4 regions of the Peribacillus asahii genome follow, and region 4 is predicted to be linked to each of the others. Evidence: riboswitches for the same ligand, from Rfam matches in the RefSeq annotation. Region 4 holds a riboswitch; each other region holds the start of a gene.
What was found. A riboswitch is a leader RNA that binds a small molecule or an ion and turns the genes downstream of it on or off. The one in region 4 is predicted to bind cyclic di-AMP.
Positions count from the first base shown of each region.

Region 1: another riboswitch for cyclic di-AMP. It lies ahead of BAOM_RS08515 (potassium channel family protein); the one in region 4 lies ahead of BAOM_RS01640 (cation:dicarboxylate symporter family transporter).
Region 2: another riboswitch for cyclic di-AMP. It lies ahead of BAOM_RS05190 (TrkH family potassium uptake protein); the one in region 4 lies ahead of BAOM_RS01640 (cation:dicarboxylate symporter family transporter).
Region 3: another riboswitch for cyclic di-AMP. It lies ahead of BAOM_RS15895 (APC family permease); the one in region 4 lies ahead of BAOM_RS01640 (cation:dicarboxylate symporter family transporter).

Region 1 covers NZ_CP026095.1:1,749,156-1,754,254, reverse strand. Annotated here, with positions in the region: gene BAOM_RS08520 (DUF5105 domain-containing protein) at 1-207, opposite strand, end outside; gene BAOM_RS08515 (potassium channel family protein) at 1,059-1,715, opposite strand; cyclic di-AMP (ydaO/yuaA leader) riboswitch at 1,818-1,969, opposite strand; gene BAOM_RS08510 (RNA-guided endonuclease InsQ/TnpB family protein) at 2,113-3,570, opposite strand; gene BAOM_RS08500 (ABC transporter ATP-binding protein) at 4,095-4,886, shown strand; gene BAOM_RS08495 (ABC transporter permease) at 4,888-5,099, shown strand, end outside.
Region 2 covers NZ_CP026095.1:1,039,002-1,044,100, reverse strand. Annotated here, with positions in the region: gene BAOM_RS05205 (DUF421 domain-containing protein) at 1-517, opposite strand, end outside; gene BAOM_RS05200 (hypothetical protein) at 627-1,463, opposite strand; gene BAOM_RS05195 (potassium channel family protein) at 1,584-2,243, opposite strand; gene BAOM_RS05190 (TrkH family potassium uptake protein) at 2,269-3,603, opposite strand; cyclic di-AMP (ydaO/yuaA leader) riboswitch at 3,947-4,089, opposite strand; gene BAOM_RS05185 (protein-glutamine gamma-glutamyltransferase) at 4,296-5,099, opposite strand, start outside.
Region 3 covers NZ_CP026095.1:3,224,299-3,229,397, reverse strand. Annotated here, with positions in the region: gene BAOM_RS15905 (carbonic anhydrase) at 107-940, opposite strand; gene BAOM_RS15900 (5'-3' exonuclease) at 1,205-2,086, shown strand; cyclic di-AMP (ydaO/yuaA leader) riboswitch at 2,299-2,442, shown strand; gene BAOM_RS15895 (APC family permease) at 2,581-4,407, shown strand; gene BAOM_RS15890 (DUF6123 family protein) at 4,659-4,928, shown strand; gene BAOM_RS15885 (DMT family transporter) at 4,941-5,099, opposite strand, start outside.
Region 4 covers NZ_CP026095.1:304,074-309,172, forward strand. Annotated here, with positions in the region: gene BAOM_RS01630 (G protein-coupled receptor family protein) at 1-252, shown strand, start outside; gene BAOM_RS01635 (efflux RND transporter periplasmic adaptor subunit) at 267-1,514, shown strand; cyclic di-AMP (ydaO/yuaA leader) riboswitch at 1,747-1,889, shown strand; gene BAOM_RS01640 (cation:dicarboxylate symporter family transporter) at 2,049-3,311, shown strand; gene BAOM_RS01645 (rhodanese-like domain-containing protein) at 3,456-3,821, shown strand; gene BAOM_RS01650 (hypothetical protein) at 4,152-4,922, shown strand.

The DNA.
Region 1 (5,099 bases), 1.4 Mb from region 4:
TTTAACTTTTAAATGAATAGCCATTATAGCTAAGTTCTCATTTTCAGAAACCCCATCATCACTCTCTGAAACAATATAACTAGCGCTTTCAATAGAAGCCTCCAACCCTTTACTCTTTTCAGTTGAAGCCTTTTCACCCGAATCTGAACATGCAGATAAAAGGAAAATAAATACTGATACAACGGAGAATAATACCCATTTTTTCAAAAAAAGAACCCCTTCCTAAACTAGACTATAATATGTATCATTTCTTCTCTCATATTAAATCTACCTAAATCCCCCCTTCCAAAACAGGATATTTATCCCTAATAAAAAGGAAAAATAAACCTATTGAGCTAGGCTTAATGATTCAAGGCCTTGATATACAAGGAATAGATAGCAAATATTTTTTTCTGGTTTATTATATAAATAAAGGAAAATAATTCATTTTTACTAGTTTTTGAATATACTTACATAAGCGCTATAACGTACCATTTTCTTATTTTTATTAATTATTATAAAAATAATAGAACTTTTGATTTAGCTCACCCTATATCTTCCATACACTGATTTTCATATATTAATCTTCCGAACATTCCCATACAAATAGAAACAAGCAGCGAAAACATTCACTGCTTGTTTCTATTTGTATATTTTTTCATACGGTCTATATATCTTTACTAGGATATTTGATACTCACTTTTTTGTTGTTATCAGCAAATAGACGAGGGTAAGCGGACCTACTTTACCAAATCCCCTAACTCCTACAATGATTCATTTTTCAACAATAGAGAAGTCAGCAATTATTCCTATAGACAGGTCTACTATGCCAAAAGCTGAAAGACGACTGTTCAGCCCCGACAAGCAGATGAAAGGCAGCATGACGCAGTTTGCCATAGAGCATGACCGCTTATGACCTCGAGGAGCTAAGAACCGCAGCTATTAATGAGGGAATTCCCTCATCTCTCTTTTTTCTTCTCGCAAGCTTGAGGTGGGGAGCTTACTTCCCATTAGGTGTGGGATAAAACGGTTTAATACAAGCGTTTCAGTAAGCATTCATTTCAAATGTATAGTGCTTGTTACACGCCTTGCGCCTCTAATTTTGCAATATCTTTGTTATGTCCAATCACAATTAATGTGTCTCCTTGGCAAATTTGTTCTTCAGCAAGCGGAGCCACATTAATGTCTTTTCCACGTTGAATCCCGATAATATTGCAGCGGTATTTTGCGCGAATATCTAAATCCATCAATGACTTTTTATCAATTTTATGCGACGCCACGATTTCGACAATACTATACTCCTCCGATAATTGAATATAATCAATAATTTTTTCGGATGCGATATGATGAGCAATTCGCTGCGCCATATCTCTTTCAGGATGAATCACTCGATCGACTCCAACCTTTTCTAACACTTTATGATGATACATATTTTGAGCTTTTGCCCAAACTTGAGGAACCCCCATTTCCTTCAAAAGTAAGCACGTTAAAATACTAGCTTCAATATCATCACCTAAAGAGACGAAAGCGACATCAAAATTTCTCACACCTAAAGATTTTAAACTCATCTCGTCTATGCCATTAGCTACGACAGCATAAGTAGCAAAGGCTGCATATTCATCTATTTTACTTTCATCTTTATCAATCGCCATCACTTCCACTCCAATTGAATGGAATTCCTTAACTAAGCTCCCTCCAAATCTACCTAACCCAAACACGACAAACTGTTTTTTCATCTCATTTTTCCCCTTCTATTACAATCTCTTTATATAGAACGCACCAAAAAGACCACAGAGGATTACCCCGTGGCCGAATCATTTTTTTCGATCACCAGTATCACTTCCTCTCTCTTCACGCTTCCGGAGTTAGCTGTCGGATTCGGACCATGAGAGTAGCCCTACCTTCTTCATAAAGGATTCACCCCAAGCGACGAAAACACCGCCACAAAATTGGTTCCCCCGTTCCATAAAGGATTCAGCGAATAAAGAAATATGGTTTTACATGAAAGTAATATTACTCCTTCAAAATTAAGTTGTAAAGAACATTTGAGAGCATTCACCTTATGAATACTCCCCCACTTACTCACTCTACCGAGCTTCCTTGAAGTGGGGGTTTCTTGTGTGTCGAACCTACTTACTGAACGCTTAACACAAGGGGAGTTGACACATTAACGGATTGGCTACCGTTCAACCCCTCTATTCCATTTGCAAACGCATTTGGAACTACTTTTCGAATCATGTTATAAGCCCCATTTACATCAGCATTCATCAAAATTCCTTTTGCACTCTTATATAGCCCACGTTTGATTCGTTTTCCACTGAATGAGTAGGTCTTTTCTTTCTCATAAGTGGGCAGAAAATCAAGGTCTAAAAAACTAGCCTTAGATGTATAGGATTCTTCCGTAATAACTACTTGAATCCCATGCTCTATCGCTTTATATTCAATCATTTGAATCAATAAACGATGTGGAATAAAACAAAACTGTTGATTATTTCGTTTTCCTATATTCGATTCTTGTTTCCACTGTTTGTTCTGTCCAATCACAATTATGTCTACCTGTTCTTGTAAGGCAAGATTCACAATATGACGACTCGCTTTGTGGAATAAATCTTTGATTTGCTTGTGACGGTTCAAATGCAATCGTTCTAATTTTTTTGACGTATGTTGCCCTTGATTGGATGACTTTCCGTGACAAAGGATACTCGTATAATAGGCTTTTTGCTTGTTGTAATACTGATTCATGGATTTGATACGTTTTCCTTTAATTAAAACTGGCTTCATTCCTGTATTAGCCACTACAGTCGCTAGATTATCAATTCCTAGATCAATTCCCATGAAATGAGTTGGCTCTTTTTCTGTTGGTTCAGGCAAAGAACACTCCCATACAACTTCTACCACAAACTGACCGTACTTGGGAAGGACACGAACTTGTTTAAGTTTCCCTTTTATTCTAGCCATTTTTCCAATATTGAGTTGTTCTTTTGTTTTAGGAAATTTTAAATAACGGTCATTCTTTATCACACAATCTTGATTAGTGAAAAATACTTCTTTCACTTTAGAGGAACTGTAATTAGGAATACGTGGTTTCCCTTTATATTTATGAGGATTTTTTCGATAATCGGATAAAGAAGCAAAAAACGATTTCCAGTTTTGAAACATAGTCTTCATGACGTGTTGACTACTTTGAATCGGTAATGAAAGATAATCGGATTGTTTACTAACCTTAAATAAACAATCTAAAAATGCATAGTTGATATACGGATGTTCGTTTGTCGGTTTCGTAAACAAATTCGCTTTCACTTCTTTTCGTTCGTCCACTGGTTTCATTTGTTCTTTCGCTACTCGCTTTTGGTAAGCTTGAAGTTGAATATCATTCATTCGACCTATATGTGTATGAATAACCTGTAACACTTCTTCTTGTAAAGGATGAAGAGGTTTATTGCTGGTAAGAGCGGTATATACTTGCCGATAGTAAAAATTACTCGTATTATATAAGTTTTTTGCATGTTCACACATCATTTGAAAATACGAAAATAAACGATGTCCTTTTTTAATCCATATTTGATACGTTTTATATGGCGTGTGTTCCATTGTTATCCCCTCCTTCCTATATATATTTAGTATATGTTTACAAATGATATATTTACAGTATACACCATTACGAACGTTCTATTATTTGGAAAACAAACTTAAATTAACCGAATTTCCAGTTGACCTAATTAAACAAATCAAAGCCTATCAACAAAAGAGTCTTATTTCTTCCTTTGTGGGAGCTGTGTACGAATTAATTCAAAAAGGATTAACATCTGCTTCGTAAAAGTTCCTATCCACCTTTTACTTTGCAAACTGAAATTCACCGCCCTTCACACTCCTTGAGGAAGGGGTACTCTTTCAGTGAAAATGATAGATTTTTCACTTTCCAAAAACCCGAAATGTAATATTTTATAACATGCAATTAGTGATAGTAACTAAAATATTCACTTCGATTTGTTTGTTTTTGCTAATGACAAATGAACTACAACACAATAAAATAAGTATTATATCACATACAATGTAATATAATATAACATTTATAAACATAAACAAATAATGTGATTTTTCAGGAGGGGAAAATATTGAGCACAAATCCAAACGAAGTCGTTTCATTCCAAGGTGTTAGTAAAGTGTACAATACGGGCACCATTGCATTAAGTCAATTTGACTTAACGATTACAGAAGGCGAGTTTATTAGTTTTTTAGGTCCATCGGGTTGCGGCAAGTCCACTGCGCTAAGGATGGTAGCTGGGTTGAGTGGAGCCACTAGCGGCCATGTCCAAGTTTTCGGTAAAATACCTAAGGAGATTATTCAAAAAACAAACGATATCGCCTTCGTTTTTCAAGATGCAAATTTACTTCCTTGGCGAACTGTGCTTGATAATGTATTATTGCCGCTTGAATTAAGAGGATCTACTAAGAAAAGCCATAAGGAGTACGCAATAGAGGTATTAGAGATGGTCGGTTTAAAAGATTACTTAGATGCCTATCCTAGAGAACTATCAGGCGGGATGAAAATGAGAGTTTCAATCGCCCGTGCTTTAGCAGCAAAACCAAAAATGTTATTAATGGATGAACCTTTTGCCGCTCTCGATGAAATCACACGTCAAACATTGCAGATTGATCTCCTTAATATATGGAAAAAAGAAAAAACTACTATTCTATTTGTTACCCACAACGTGTATGAAGCTGTATTTTTATCCTCACGAATCGCAGTCATGTCTTCTCGTCCCGGGAAATTATCATCCATTATTAACGTCAATCTCCCCTTTCCAAGAACACTCCAAGTAAGAACAGACAAAACATTCACAAACTATGTAGATATAGCTGCCCACAGTCTCGAAAATAGCTCAGTAAGAAGGGAGTTAGGATAAGATGTCCACACAATCAGTAGCAACGAAAAAGCCAAAAATGGTTTCGCATTTCCCTCAAAGTAATACAGGGAAAATTTGGACTAAAGTTAAAGGTGTTTATCTCGGTCCAATCATTGCTTTAATTGCCTTCCTCTCTTTATGGCAATTGATCCCTTCTTTATTGGGGATCAAACCATTTATTCTTCCGAAACCTACAGATGTCTTACACGCTGC
Region 2 (5,099 bases), 730 kb from region 4:
GCTCTACCGGTATGGTTTCTGCTGAGGGAGATAAATTTAAATCCTGCTTGGTTGTATGTTGGTACTGAGGTTTTTTTAATACAGAGAGTGCGCCACTTGTCTCTAAAATGGCGCACTCTACCTCTTCTATGTTGAAGATATCTTTAGCCCGCAAAGCCTGTTTCAGAGAATCTATTGAATACCCCATTCGTTTCATTGATTGTTCGAGAATTTGTCCCTTTTCAATTAAAGTAGTAGGTTTTCCTGCAATCCATTTCCGGAATCGCGCATTTCGAACCGCAACAAAATTCAGTATAAACACGATAATCCCCATAATCATGAATGCGACGATAAAATACGGGAATTCAATTCTAATATTGAATGCTAGATTTCCTGCAATGGTCCCCATCGTGATTGAAGCTATATAAAGGTGATAGGACCTTTGAGTAATCGTCTGTTTACCGAGCAAATGAACAAATATCCATAACAAAATAAAGGCGGTAAAGGTTCGAAAGATGATTTCAACAGATAGCTGCATCGCGATTTCCCCCTTACAACAATCCAGACAGTTCGTTTGTGATAGTATGTTCTTGTAGAAAGCTCTTTATTCCGCAAAAAAAATAACGAATAGTGCCAGGCACTGTTCGCTATTCTTTGTAAATTGTTTTATAAAAAAATCTTGAAATAAATGTCATTGGCAAGTATCGAAAGCAAGTAACCAAAAATCGGTTGATATTCACTTTTAAAATACCCATTTTCACCAAAGTTATATCAATAATAATATGGCTTAATGGTAGTGGCATCCTATAAAACAACCCAGCCTTTGAAGACGTAATGGCAGCGATAAAAGAGAGTATTAAACTGTATAAAGGTACTATTTTAAAATGTTCAGTCCACGTATGGAAATATCCACGCCCAAATCGAATATAACGTTTCACTGCAGAAACATACAATAAAGTACTCCAAACTACTTGAATAGCCAAGTAATGAGCAATGACCATTGCCCATCGTTTTTGGGTTGAAAGCGCCTTATAAAACGCATCACTAATATTAAAATATACATTTAATAAGACCACAGTGTATATAGGCCTCCACCAATATACTTTATAAATATTTAGTCGTAAAAATAAGTTCTCAATACAATAATAAAAAAGGCTGAAACTAATTTTCCACTTCCAGTTTTTGTTCAGTAAGGTTAGAAAAGTAGCTGTAATTGGTACATAAATCGCTTGAGAGAAGATTGCTCCTAAGACTGAATCAAAAGCACGCTTTTTCATAATTGACGGTTTGTATCTATAACCATGAAATAAGTTGAGAACCAGATACTCAAATAAATAAGCAAAACCCATATTTGATAATAGTAAAATCCACGTATCCTTTTGTTTTTTACGTTTTAACACTAGCAAAAACATACCTAAGTGAATAACTGCTAACAACCAAAAAGGGATTGAGTTCTTATTGAAACATTTTTTCTTTTTTCCCATTCTTTACACCGTTTTACTTTTTGACATTTATTTTTATTATTGTTCATTTGAAGGAAAATATTTATCAAAGGATGCTATTGTGGAAAAGAAATAAAGCGAACAGTGCCAGGCACTGTTCGCTTATTGTCCTATATTCGCAAATTTAGCAATATCCTCTTTCTTCCCAATCATCACTAATAAATCTTCCTTGTGAATAATACGATCTGGAGAAGGAGAAATAATAATATCTCCTTCTCTAACGATAGCAATAACACTGACATTATATTGGGCACGAATGTCAAGGTCACGCAGACTTTTTTCAGCCATTTTTAAAGGAATCATAATCTCCTCTATACTGTGTTCTTTTGATAACTCAATATAGTTCAACATATTTGGTGATAGGAGCTGATTGGCCACACGTTCTCCCATGTCTCTCTCAGGATAGATAATCCAATCAGCCCCTACTTTCTCTAAAACCTGCCCATGTCGCTTTCCAAGAGCCTTTGCAATGACTTTTTTAACCCCTAGCTCTTTAAGTAGTGAAACAGTTAAAATGCTAGATTGCATATCATTTCCAATGGCTACGATTACACAATCAAAATTGCTTATCCCAATCGCTCTAAGTGCCTTCGTTTCTGTCGCATCAGCCACTACTGCATGAGTGACGAATAATTCAGCATCCTCGACTTTTTCCTCATTTGCATCAATTCCTAGCACCTCTTGTCCAGCCTCATATAGTCTTCGAGCTACACTTGTTCCAAATCTCCCTAAACCAATTACAGCATATTGTTTTATAGCCATTTCCATCTACACTCCCTGAATTTAATTAACCAATCATTATATTTCCTTTAATATGACGGAAAGTATCTGATTTACGTCTCTTTGTAATAGCAAAAGCAACTGTTAAAGGACCTAATCTTCCTGCAAACATCGTGAAAATGATAAGTATACGACCAATAGAAGATAGCTCTGGAGTTAATCCCATGGACAGTCCCACTGTACCAAACGCAGAAGTAGCTTCAAATAAATACATCATAAAATCGTGACCGGGTTCTGTAATGCTAAGCGCCATAGTCATGAATACAACAATGCTCAATCCGCACAAAGCAACTGTCAGTGCTTTTAATATCGTTTCAGTCACAATTCTGCGCCTAAATAAGACAACATCTTCTTTTCCTTTAATTTGAGACCATACGGTAGCTACTAAAACAGCAAAGGTCGTTATTTTAATTCCTCCAGCTGTGGATCCTGAACCTGCTCCAATAAACATAAGAAAAGTGATTAAGAACAAAGTAGAATGTGTTAAATCTCCAATTGGTAATGTATTAGAACCTGCCGTCCTTGGAGTCACTGCTTGAAACAATGAACCTAATACTTTTCCAGTTTCGGATAAAGGCCCTAATGTCTTAGCATTTCCATATTCAAATATGAAGATTAACAAGGTTGCCCCTACTGTTAGAATAACGGTTGCTAGTAATACTACCTTCGTATGCACAGATAAGCGGCGAGTATTACGGTATTCATAAAGTTCGTTCATCACAATAAATCCTAATCCACCGAGTGTGATGAGAGCGCATACGGTTAAGACGACAATAGGATCATCTACATAAGGAGTTAAACTCCGAAATTCTCCCATTAAATCAAAACCGGCATTATTGAAATTGGATATAGTATGGAAAAATCCAAAATAGATGGCTTTACCTAATGGCATATCGTAAGAAAAACGAATCGATAAAATGATCCCACCGACAAGTTCAATCACTGCGGTGAATATCAATATTCTTTTTACTAATCTTACAAGCCCCGTAATGGATACGTTATTGAAAGCCTCCTTCAATAGCAGCCTTTCTTTTAAAGAGATTTTTTTACCTAACAGCAAAAATAAAAAAGTTGCAAATGTCATAAATCCTAATCCACCGATTTGAATGAGTGTTAAAATGACCAATTCACCAAACATAGAAAATGTATCCCCAGTATCTACGACGACAAGCCCTGTTACACATGTAGCAGATGTAGCAGTAAATAAAGCATTTAAAAATGAGAGACCCTTTCCATCCTCAGTGGCAATGGGAAGAGTCAATAAAAAGGCTCCGATAAGGATGACAGTTGCAAAACCTAATACAAGGACTTTTGGAGGGTTAACCTCTTTTATTTTTTTCATCGTTATCTCCTAACTGACCTCATAAAAAAATTTAGTATCCAGTTTACTTTTTCCATTACTGTATCTAAATATTTGTCCCACAGTTATTAAGATAAAGATGGGCTGAACATGGAAAAAGACCGATGTATACTTTCTCTGAGGTGAACAATACGATTCACTTATTGAATAAGCTTTTAAGTACTCGTTACTCTATTTAACGCCTAGTAAGCTATACAGCTTTCTTTGCTATATGTTTTCAAAGCAGCCTCTAATTATAGGCATAATAAAAAGACCTACAAATATATCAGGCTGCCATTTTGTTTTAAACACAACAAAAAAGCCTCCTGAATTAAGGCGGTCTTATACCCCCTTTCGCTTTAACCGACGAAGTTAGCTGACGGGTAGGATGGCGAAAGAGTTTCTCATCCCTTCTACAATGGCAGAATTAACCCCAAAATAATGGGTCCTCCGTTCTCAGATGATTCTGAGATTAGGCCGATATGAAATTTTTGATTTAATGCGATCATTCTACGCCTGCCATATATGCATTGTAAATCCCTTAAATATACAAAAAATGGCCAAAATAAACCATATACGTTCATTATTGGCCAAAAACAACACTAAAACACTGTTTCTCATGATATTTCTAGATGTTTTGAGATATTCAATAGTTTGTAAGAAGGTTATATTAGTAGATTTAAGATAAAGTTTGATCATTTGCAATAAAAATAGAACCGATACCGATCACCTGAAATTGAACTTTCGTTATGGTGTATGACGACATGTTGAATTTTATAAGTCATATAATTTCGTGAAAGCATCGAAATTTTCGCTAAATGTTTAAAAGATGGTCTTACGACCGAATTTGTCAGGTAGGCTGATTGAGTACTCCCTGGCATTCTCGCTTTATTTAGCGCTTGAATCATTTGTTCAGCAGTCCCTATTCCTACTCCATGTGCAAAATAGGCACCATCTTCGAGAACAACCGCATTTTCTCCTCTCCACCAAGGGGTTTCTGGATGAAATTCCGGATTATTAAAATAAACAACATCTCCGGGTAAGAAATAATCCGTATTAATCAGTTGTATGCCGAGTTCAGGATCAGCATGCCAACTGTATAAATAGAGGTCTTGGAATATCCGATTAAATACATATTCGCCCAGACTGTTTAAAACGGCATGATAATAGATAATCACTTTTGCCGTGGCACATTCAAACGCATACAGTACACTGTTGTTGTAAATGTCTTGAATCGCATCAGATGGCCTTACACCATGCTTCAGTTGGAATCCGCCGACATTTGTCAAATACCAGTATTCGGGATTACAACGAGACTTGGAAAAGGGTTCGAACTGAGCATAACCTTGATTCATGGCTCTTGCACTTGCTATGATGTTTTTGCGTAATTTCAGTTCAAACGATAACTCATCGAGGGACTGATACGAATAAACGACCGGATGTTCATGCATTTGTTGAACAATTACACTTTCCATACTACCAGAAGGCCACATGCTACT
Region 3 (5,099 bases), 1.9 Mb from region 4:
AAATAAGTAAGTCTGCTTTTTTACTGTTTTTCGTGTGAAAGGGTGATTCTACATCTCTTTTCACAGTGATACTAGATATAGCTACTAAAATAAAAATATCAATAGATTAACTCTTCCTAATTTCACGTTCATTTAATGGTTGGACAGGACGATGATTATCTGGAAAGATTTTACGAAATGCCTCGATTTGTTCTTTAGACATTTCAATTGGCTGCTCTAATATAATCCAATTAACGTTTTCAGAACACGGGGGAGTCGTTAATGAACCATTATATCTAAATGATTGTTGATCCTTTGGAAGAATCTCCGTTAAGTTTATCGGATTAGCTAGTTTCTTCGCTTCAGTTGTTTTTTCTTGAGGGAGAGCTTTCCAAGCTTGTTCAAGAACCTCATTTGCTTTGCCTTCCTTAATCATTAGCCCTACTACGGCTAATTGATTCTTGTCATCTTTATGTACGAGATGTAATTCCATATCAAAGTTTTGTCCATTAAATTGATGTTCGCTTGGTGTATGAAAATGAAATTGAGCTAATGTATACTTATTATTGTTTAGAACAATGAAGTTATCTGATGTTGCAGGGTTCCCTTGAATAGTATGTCCATTGTTTTCTAGGGAAAATTCAGAGGATATGTAGTTGATTTCTAGTTTTTCAAGTTGTTTATCTGCTTTAATTTGGGATGTCTCAACATTGATAGGGGATTGTTCCTTCCCGTTTATACATGCAGAGTTTAGAGGATCTAACTCACCCCAATGTTCTGGTCCTGTTTCTCCTTTGTAAGACCAATCCGTTTCATGATGTACAGTTGTTGACGTTTCTGTGGATTCTTCTTTTTGAAGCTTTTCTTCCTTGGTTGATTCGGTTACTCCTGAAGAACAACCAGCTAATGATAGAGAAATAAAAGTTGTTAACAGGGTAAAGCTTAATTTACGACCTTTCATTTTGAACCCCCTTATTCTATTTTGTGTCATAATTTATAACACTAGTCACTAAATTAATATAATTTATATATATTTTCAACTAATATTTTGAAAAATAGGAATTATTGACTAGTGTTTTTTAAAAAGGCTGTGTTAAACAATATTGTTGATCAAATGGGTAGGAGCCAAAAATGAACAGCGTCCTATAACAAAGCTCTTTTAAAAAGTAACTATATTAATAAAAATCATGATAAAATAAGTAGACATCATAGTTGAGGTGGTAGTATGTTAGGAAATGAAAATGAACAGTGTCCAACTTTTCTACTTGTAGACGGGATGGCGCTTTTATTTAGAGCTTTTTATGGAACAGCTGTTACAGGACAGTTTATGATTAATTCAAAAGGTGTACCGACCAATGCAGTGCAAGGGTTTTTAAAGCATATGCTAACGGCAACTAATCATTTTAAGCCAAGCCATGTGGCGGTTTGTTGGGATATGGGCAGTCATACGTTTCGAAATGAACTGTTTGATGGGTATAAGGCGAATCGTTCGGATGCACCAGTGGAAATGATTCCACAGTTTGATTTAGCGAAGGAAGTAGTTCAAGCCTTTGATATTCCGAATATTGGACTAGCCGGTTTTGAAGCGGATGATTGTATTGGAACGATTGCGAAGGCGTCAGCTAAGGATAGTCGTGTAGGCATCTTAACGGGAGATCAAGATATGCTGCAGCTGTTAGATGAGCATATTTCTGTTGTGTTATTGAAAAAAGGCTTTGGTAATTATGATGTGCATAATCCTCATAGTTTTTATGAATGGAAAGGGATTAAGCCGAGGCAAATGATTGATTTAAAAGCGTTAATGGGCGATACAGCAGATAACTATCCAGGTGTAAAAGGAATTGGTGAAAAAACAGCGTTAAAATTATTAATGGAGTATGAAAGTATCGAAGGAATTTTAGAAAATTTATCTTCATTAACGAAGGGGCAGCGGGCGAAAATTGAAGCAGAGCTTGAGATGCTTCATTTATCCCGAAAGCTTGCTGAAATTAAATGTGATGTACCAATTTCTTGCTCGCTTGATGAGGCGTATTTTCAATATGATGACGAAAAGGTACGGTATATGCTAGAGACGCATGAATTTCGATCGGTTTTACGTATGTTATAAGAGGGCAGGAGCTTCAGAATAGAAGCTCCTATTTTTTGTATTATTGATCATATATGTAAAATGATGTAGTAAGAGAAGAGTATTATATATTGTTTATCATTAAACATTTAGGAGGGAAGACAATAGTATTATAGAAACATAGGAAGTATAGGTCATAATAAAATTTTTATTTACTTTTCGAATTCACAGCAGTATGCTAATCACAGTTTCATATTTCTAAATCGCTGAAACCGTTTGGTGCGGGGGAACCATTATTAGAATTGGTTAACAATTCAAGGGGTGAATCCTTTCAAGGTAGGGCTACTCAAAGGTCCGAATCCGACAGCTAACCTCGTAAGCGTTATATGAGAAGGAAGGTGGAGCTTGTGAGACAAAAAAATTGATGTCTACAGGTCTATTTAACTTTGACTTGTAGGCATTTTTGCATTTTGTAAAAGATTTTTTCATTTAACTAGGTAATATACAACTACATTTATGTTCGGTGGTGATTCTTAGTGATGGCCTCTATAAAAAGATTTTTAATTGGGCGGCCTTTAAAATCAACGGCAGCCGGGGAACAAAAGCTTAACAAAACAAAAGCTTTGGCTATATTATCTTCTGATGCTTTGTCTTCTGTTGCATATGGTCCCGAACAAATATTGCTTGTGCTAATTACAGTGGGTGTCACTGCATTTTGGTATTCCATTCCTATCGCTGTAGGAGTATTGCTTCTGTTAACGGCTTTAATTTTGTCTTATCGACAAATTATCTTTGCGTATCCTCATGGAGGGGGAGCGTATGTTGTTTCAAAGAATAATTTAGGTGTGAATGCAGGATTGATAGCTGGAGGTTCCTTATTAGTTGATTATATTTTAACTGTGGCTGTAAGTGTGTCTGCTGGGACGGATGCTATTACATCTGCTTTTCCTAGTTTGCATACACATAATGTGGTGATAGCCATCCTTTTTGTACTATTTCTTACTATCCTGAACTTAAGAGGGGTAACAGAGTCAGCTTCCATATTAGCTTATCCGGTGTATTTATTCGTTTTAGCGTTATTCATTCTGATTGGTGTAGGGATATACAAAATCTTGATGGGGGAAGTGTCTTCTGACTTACGTACTCCAATGGGCACACCGGTAGCAGGAATCAGTTTATTTATCCTTCTTAGAGCATTTGCATCAGGTGGTTCTGCGTTGACAGGAGTTGAAGCCATTTCTAATGCGATTCCAAACTTTAAAGAGCCAGCTCCTAATAACGCTGCCAAAACGTTAATTTTAATGGGTTCCTTACTTGCTGTGTTATTTACAGGCATTGTATTTCTAGCCTATTATTTAAGCATTGTTCCGAGTGTAGAGGTAACAGTTGTCTCGCAAATTGCTGAAGAGATATTTGGACGAAATTTCATGTATTTCTTTATTCAAGGAGCAACAGCTTTAATATTAATCCTTGCTGCCAATACAGGCTATTCTGCTTTTCCTTTGCTGGCTGTCAATCTCGCAAAGGATAAGTTTATACCAAGGATGTTTACAATTAGAGGCGATCGATTAGGATATTCGAATGGAATTATCATATTAGGACTTGCTTCCATCGTCTTAATAATCGCTTTTGAAGGGCATACAGAAAATCTTATTCCGCTTTATGCAGTAGGAGTATTTATTCCATTTACGTTGTCTCAGACCGGAATGATGGTTAAATGGATTCGTGAAAAGCCAAAAGGATGGGTTTTTAAGTTAATCATTAACTCCATTGGTGCTGTTATTAGTTTGATTGTTACCATCATATTCTTTTTAACTAAATTTACTCAGGTTTGGCCGGTTTTAGTTTTTTTACCTATCATCATTCTCGTTTTTCATCGAATTAGAAAGCATTATGATGCAGTAGGTGAGCAGCTAAGGGTTACGTCTTGTGAACCTGCTGTACCAATCGAAGGGAATGTAATCATTGTACCTGTCGCTGGCATTACTCATGTGGTGGAGAATTCATTAAACTATGCAAAATCCCTTTCAGCAGAACAGATTATAGCTGTTTACGTTTCTTTTGAACGAGAAGATGAAAAGAAGTTTGAGGATAATTGGAAGAAATGGCAACCTGATGTGAGACTTGTAACTTTACACTCACATTACAGAAGCATCATAGGTCCATTAACTAAATTCATTGATACCATTGAACATAAAGCGAGTGAAGCAAACTATCGGGTTACAGTCGTTATACCACAATTTATACCAAGGAAAGGCTGGCACAATATTCTTCATAACCAATCAAGTTTACTGATTCGTACTTCCTTGCTTTATCGAAGAAATGTCATTATCACGACTGTACCTTATCATTTGAAAAAGTAAAATATATTCGAGCGATACAATAGCTGTTACTTTGAATAGAGCGAACGTATTGAATGAGTAAAGTGATAAAAAATCTTTTTCATTGTAGCAAGTCTACTAGAGCTTTAAATACCATTTTGTTCAGAAGTAAAGTTTACTCTGAACAAAGTGGTATTTCTCATGTTTAGTATTAATTTTTATTAGATAAACGATAGGAAAAAGTCAAATTTTGCGGTAAGATGAAGGAAAAAGTGTACGGAGAAGGTGGAAGATTGGCTTGGTCGACTGAAGAGTATATTACATATTTAGAAGGAAAAGGTTTTTCTTTTGGTGAAGACATGATTGGTTTTATTTATTTTGGAAAACAGTATACGAAAGCTAGTGATTCTTTAGTTAATATTGCGATTGAACTAACATTAAAGGTGCAAAAAAAGTTCGACGGCAGCTTTTATGTATCTTTGCTTGAAACTTTAACAAAAAATCATATTTCTACAAAACGAGAAGCAGAAAAGTTTGCTCGTGAACAAGGCTTATTTCAATAAAATCGGACTCCCTCAATGGAAGTCCGGTTTTATTTTTCTTTTTTTAGCAGGCAGTTCGGCAATAACCATCCCAAACAAAATACATATACAGCCAGCGATTGAAGCGACTGTTAATTTTTCATCAATCCATAGATAGGATGTGAGAGCGGCAAATACCGGCTCAGTCGCAAA
Region 4 (5,099 bases):
ATTAATCATGATGCAAATCCTTTCTCTTTAGGAGTAATCAGTCAGTATCTAGTTTCACAAGAATATGTTATTCATTTGTTTAGTGAAATTACAATTTTTCAAGTGCTTGTGATTGCCATACAGTATTATTATCTGAAAAAAATGACGGAGCGAAATACATATGCCTTGCTGGCGGTTATTGTTTTAAGCTATATAGCAATTTGGCTTTTGAATGCATTATTGGCCTATGTAAAAGTGAGCGTATTTGTTTGAGGGGATGAAGAAAGATGAAACGATGGAAAGTACTTTCAGCTGTAGTAGTTTCAGGTGCGTTACTGGCAACGAACCTCTATTTAATTACAAAAGAGGACAGTAAAGTATCGCGTTCGATTTTTGTGGAAGATTGGACAAAAGTTAAGGCCGCAACCGTAACGGAAACGTTTGAGACGAAGGGGGTTACAATCCCTGCTGAGGAATATGAAGTGTACTTTGATGAATCGGGTAAAGAGTTTCAACGATTTCTTGTGAAAGAGGGGGAAGAAGTAACGGCGGGTACACCTTTATTTGAATACGAAGTAAAGGATTTAGAGAAAAATAAAGGGGAAGTTGAGCGGGAAATTACTGAGATAACTGGTGCGATAACGGAAATAGAGGCATATATTAAGAAGTTAACGGATTACAAAACGCAAGTTCCTACTGCTTCAACGGTTTCGGAAATTGTGCAAGATGGTGTAAGTTTGGATCGCAATGCTTCTTCTGATTTAATTATTAGCACACTTGAACAAGAAATTTATAAACAAGAATTAGAAAAAAGTAAATTAGAAGAGAGAAAGACAAGGCTGGATTCACAATTAACAGCGATGAATGAACTCAGCGGGCCGCTTACGATTGATGCAGAAGTGGATGGGGTTGTGAAACAGATTAATCAATCACTTAACAATCCAGTGGTGACTATTGCCTCTACTCAACAAGCTGTAAAAGGTGTTCTTTCGGAGTCGCAGTTACACAAAACAGCAGTTGGGATGCCAGTTAAAATTACATCTCCGCGTTTAGAGAAAGGGATTAATGGTACAGTTGGACGTGTGGAAAACTATCCAGCGTCAGAACCTTCTCTTAATCAAAAATCGATGTTTCCGTTTCAAGTCGTAATGGAAGCGGATGAAGAAGGAATATCGTCGCTAGCCCTCGGTTCAAAGGTAGATATGACGGTCGTTACAAATGAAGCGGTAGATGTTCCGACGATTCCGGAGAAAACGGTGTATGGAAAGGACGACCTCTTTGTATTTAAGTTAACAAACAATGGATATGTGAATAAACAATATGTTACAGCGGGATTAAGAGCGAATCAAAAGCTTGAGATTACTTCTGGTCCAGCAGAAGGAGAGATGGTGCTTATTACACCAAGGGCAATTCCGAAAAATCATTCAATGTTTATTACTCCAATTCAAACAGAAAAGGTAAACTTAGATACGTATAACACGTTTTCAACTCGTGAGAAATGGCGTTATTTCTTAGTTGGGTTACTGGAGAAATAGTTTTAATTTACTGAAGGGTCTTCCATAGTGAAGTCCTTTTTTGTTTTCTGAATAAATGTTTTATTCAGAAAATTATTTATATTAATATAATTATAAAAATTCTATTGCAAATAAATAACATAGATAGAAAGCGGTTAAATCCAGAATAAAAGAGACTTCATCCAGAGAAAATAACTATTGAGATATAAAAAAACGTTTACACATTTATGATTTTGAGATAGTATGAATTGAGGGTGTTATTTCGCTGAATCTTTTTAGAGCGGGGGACCCGAATTTGCAGAACTTTCTGCTAGGGGTGAATTCAGAAATGAAAGGGCAATTTGTTTCCAAATCCTAACCCGACAGCTAACCTCGTAAGCGACTTAAAGGAAACAATATGTGAATCTTTGTGATAAAGGCACGGGTTGTGTCTTTTTTTGGTCAAAAGAAAGTTCTTTTTAGCTGCAAAAAAGGCTTTCTTTTTATCAACAATTTTGTTTCCTTTACCGAAACAACTGTTTTTTTACAAAAACTATCATGAAAGGTGAGGGATGTATGAAAAAATTCAAATTAAGTTTAGCTAGCCAGATTTTCATTGGTTTACTGATTGGTGTGGTTGTAGGGGCTATTTTTTATGGTAATACAACTGCTCAAGAATATTTGCAGCCAATCGGAGATATCTTTCTACGTCTGATTAAAATGATTGTTGTACCGATTGTTGTGGCAAGTATTGTTGTTGCTGTTGCAGGTGTCGGTGATTTGAAAGCTGTAGGTAAAATTGGTGGTAAAGCAATCCTTTACTTTGAAATCGTTACCACGATTGCGATTATCGTTGGAATTATAGCAGCGAATGTTCTTCAGCCTGGTGCTGGTGTGAATATGGATAAATTAGAACAAACTGACATTTCGAGTTATGTAGATACAGCAGAGCATAAGGAAGAAGCGGGTTTTATTGAGACGATCGTCCATATTGTCCCAACTAATCCAATTGCAGCTATTGTAAATGGTGATATGCTTGCCATTATTTTCTTCTCGCTTATGCTAGGGCTTGGAATCGCAGCTATTGGAGATAAAGGAAAGCCGGTTCTGCAATTCTTCAACGGAGTAGCAGAGGCGATGTTCTATGTTACGAATATGATTATGAAATTTGCTCCATTCGGTGTATTTGCATTAATTGGGGTAACAGTGTCTAAGTTTGGTTTGGCCTCCCTGATTCCATTAGGGAAGTTAGCTCTTTCTGTATATGGAACGATGATTTTCTTTGTTCTAGTTGTATTAGGGCTTATCGCAAAATTAGCTGGCTTTAGTATTTTTAAACTGATTAAAATCTTAAAAGAAGAATTGATTTTAGCTTTCTCAACAGCGAGCTCTGAAGCGGTTCTTCCAAGAATTATGGACAAAATGGAAAAAACAGGTTGTCCGAAACATATCGCTTCTTTCGTTATCCCGACAGGTTACTCATTTAACCTTGATGGATCAACCTTATATCAGGCATTAGCAGCCATCTTTATTGCGCAAATGTACGGTATTGATATGAGTATTATGGATCAAGTTACATTAATGCTTGTGTTAATGGTTACATCGAAAGGGATTGCTGGAGTTCCAGGCGTATCATTTGTTGTATTATTAGCGACACTTGGAACTGTTGGAATCCCAGTTGAAGGTTTAGCGTTTATTGCGGGTATTGACCGTATTCTAGATATGGGACGTACAGTTGTAAACGTAATCGGAAATTCGCTAGCAGCAATTGTTATTTCTAAATGGGAAGGGCAATTTAACCCTTCAGCAGCAGATGAACAAGTGAAGCAAGTGTCATAATGATATAAAATCCAGAGCGGTGATGCTGCTCTGGATTTTTTTATAGCTATATCTTTACAGAGAAGACTTGTTTGACAAAAAAGAAGGAAGGTTACTAAGATAAAAATATACATACATAAGTCGGTATATAGAGGGGGAGAATAGATGTCTTGGATCACGTTGCTCATGTTTGTAACAATAGCCGTGTTTGCTTTGTCTAAGGTTTTACCAGTAAAAGGGGTTAAGAGTATTACAACAGAAGATTTAGCGAATGATTTATCGTTAAAGGTAAAAAAACAGTATATTGACGTTCGTTCTGAAGTTGAATATAACGACCGTCATATACCGCAATTTGGCAACATCCCCCTTCACTTGTTAAAGCAAAGAGTGAATGAGTTGGATAAAAAGAAGCCGGTAGTTATCATTTGTCATAGTGGAATGAGAAGTATAGGTGCGGCAAAAATACTTAAAAAATTAGGTTTCGAACAAATTGAGAATGTTAGTGGTGGTATAAACGCCTGGAGAGATTAAGAAATTCTAAAAAAAACACCGTCCTATCTTTTGGAATGGTGTTTCTTTTTTTGTGAATGAGCAAATTGTCACTATGTTTTAGTGTCTAATTTTACACTGTTTATGTATAAAATACTCCTGTAATCCCTTATTTTAACCATTATATGGTGATATTTCCTAAATGGAATGAACTTTGTTCTGCCTTCAAGGGTTTATTCCACTTTAGTGGTATGATAGTATGACTTTAAATGAATGTACAAGGTTAACGAAATATCATGTGATTGTGAAGAAGTAAGAAAATTGATAAAATGAGCGCTCTAATTCCACGGAAAGGTCGGAGGGAAGTGGGTTATGAAGCATGAGATTAGGGAAATCTTATATATGCATGTGCAAGCTTCTGAACGTTTTGTGATTTCAAATGGGATGAGCTTTTGGGAGTTTGTTAATTCTTTAGAAAAGCCATTGCAACATCTTTTGTTGTTAAAACATGATTATGGTGATACACAATTTAATTTAAATGTTGCTTTAGATTATGTACCGAGTGAAGGTGTAGCGAAATTTATTAAACAAGATGTGAGAACGTATGGTGAGTTTTGTTGGATTGACTTTCAAGAAGAGGATAGTTTAGATGAATTGAGCGGAATGGAGTTGGCTGAGCTGCTCTATCTTGGGCATATGAAGCATCATTTAAAACAGCCGTTCTTTTCCAAATTACATAATCAGTTTGTTTACTTATCACAGGACGATGGATGGTTTAGTAAAATTTATTATCGTTCATTACCTATGTATTATAAAATGTTAGGCAGTGTTATTTCTTTAAAGCTTGAAGGATTAAAAACAGATAGAACGTGGTTTGGTTTGAGGAAAAAACGAGATTTACCTATTATACCAGTGGAAATGCTTGAGGAGTTGTCTGCTATGCTCTCTGAAGGGGTTGTTTTTTCTCTTAAACATGCTATTGAAACGAGAGTGAAAATGGAGATTCCAATATGGGTAGTAGGGGATTTCACGAATATGGATGACATGCTGGATTATTACTATGAGCTGCAGAAGCAAGAACCCGATGCTTATATTACTTTTTTATGGAAAACGAAGGAATGGTCAATTGTATTAAATAAATGATAAAGTGAAACTTTCATCAGCAGGGGCTTAGTGTTCTTTTAGTGTAGGATAAATTTCGTTGCCGAATGAAGTTTCACATATAATTAGTTGTGTGGTGACATAGAATGCAATGAATGTCATTCGATAAATATGTATGTTACACAATAGTAATAATTAACAAATTTATGTAACGCACTC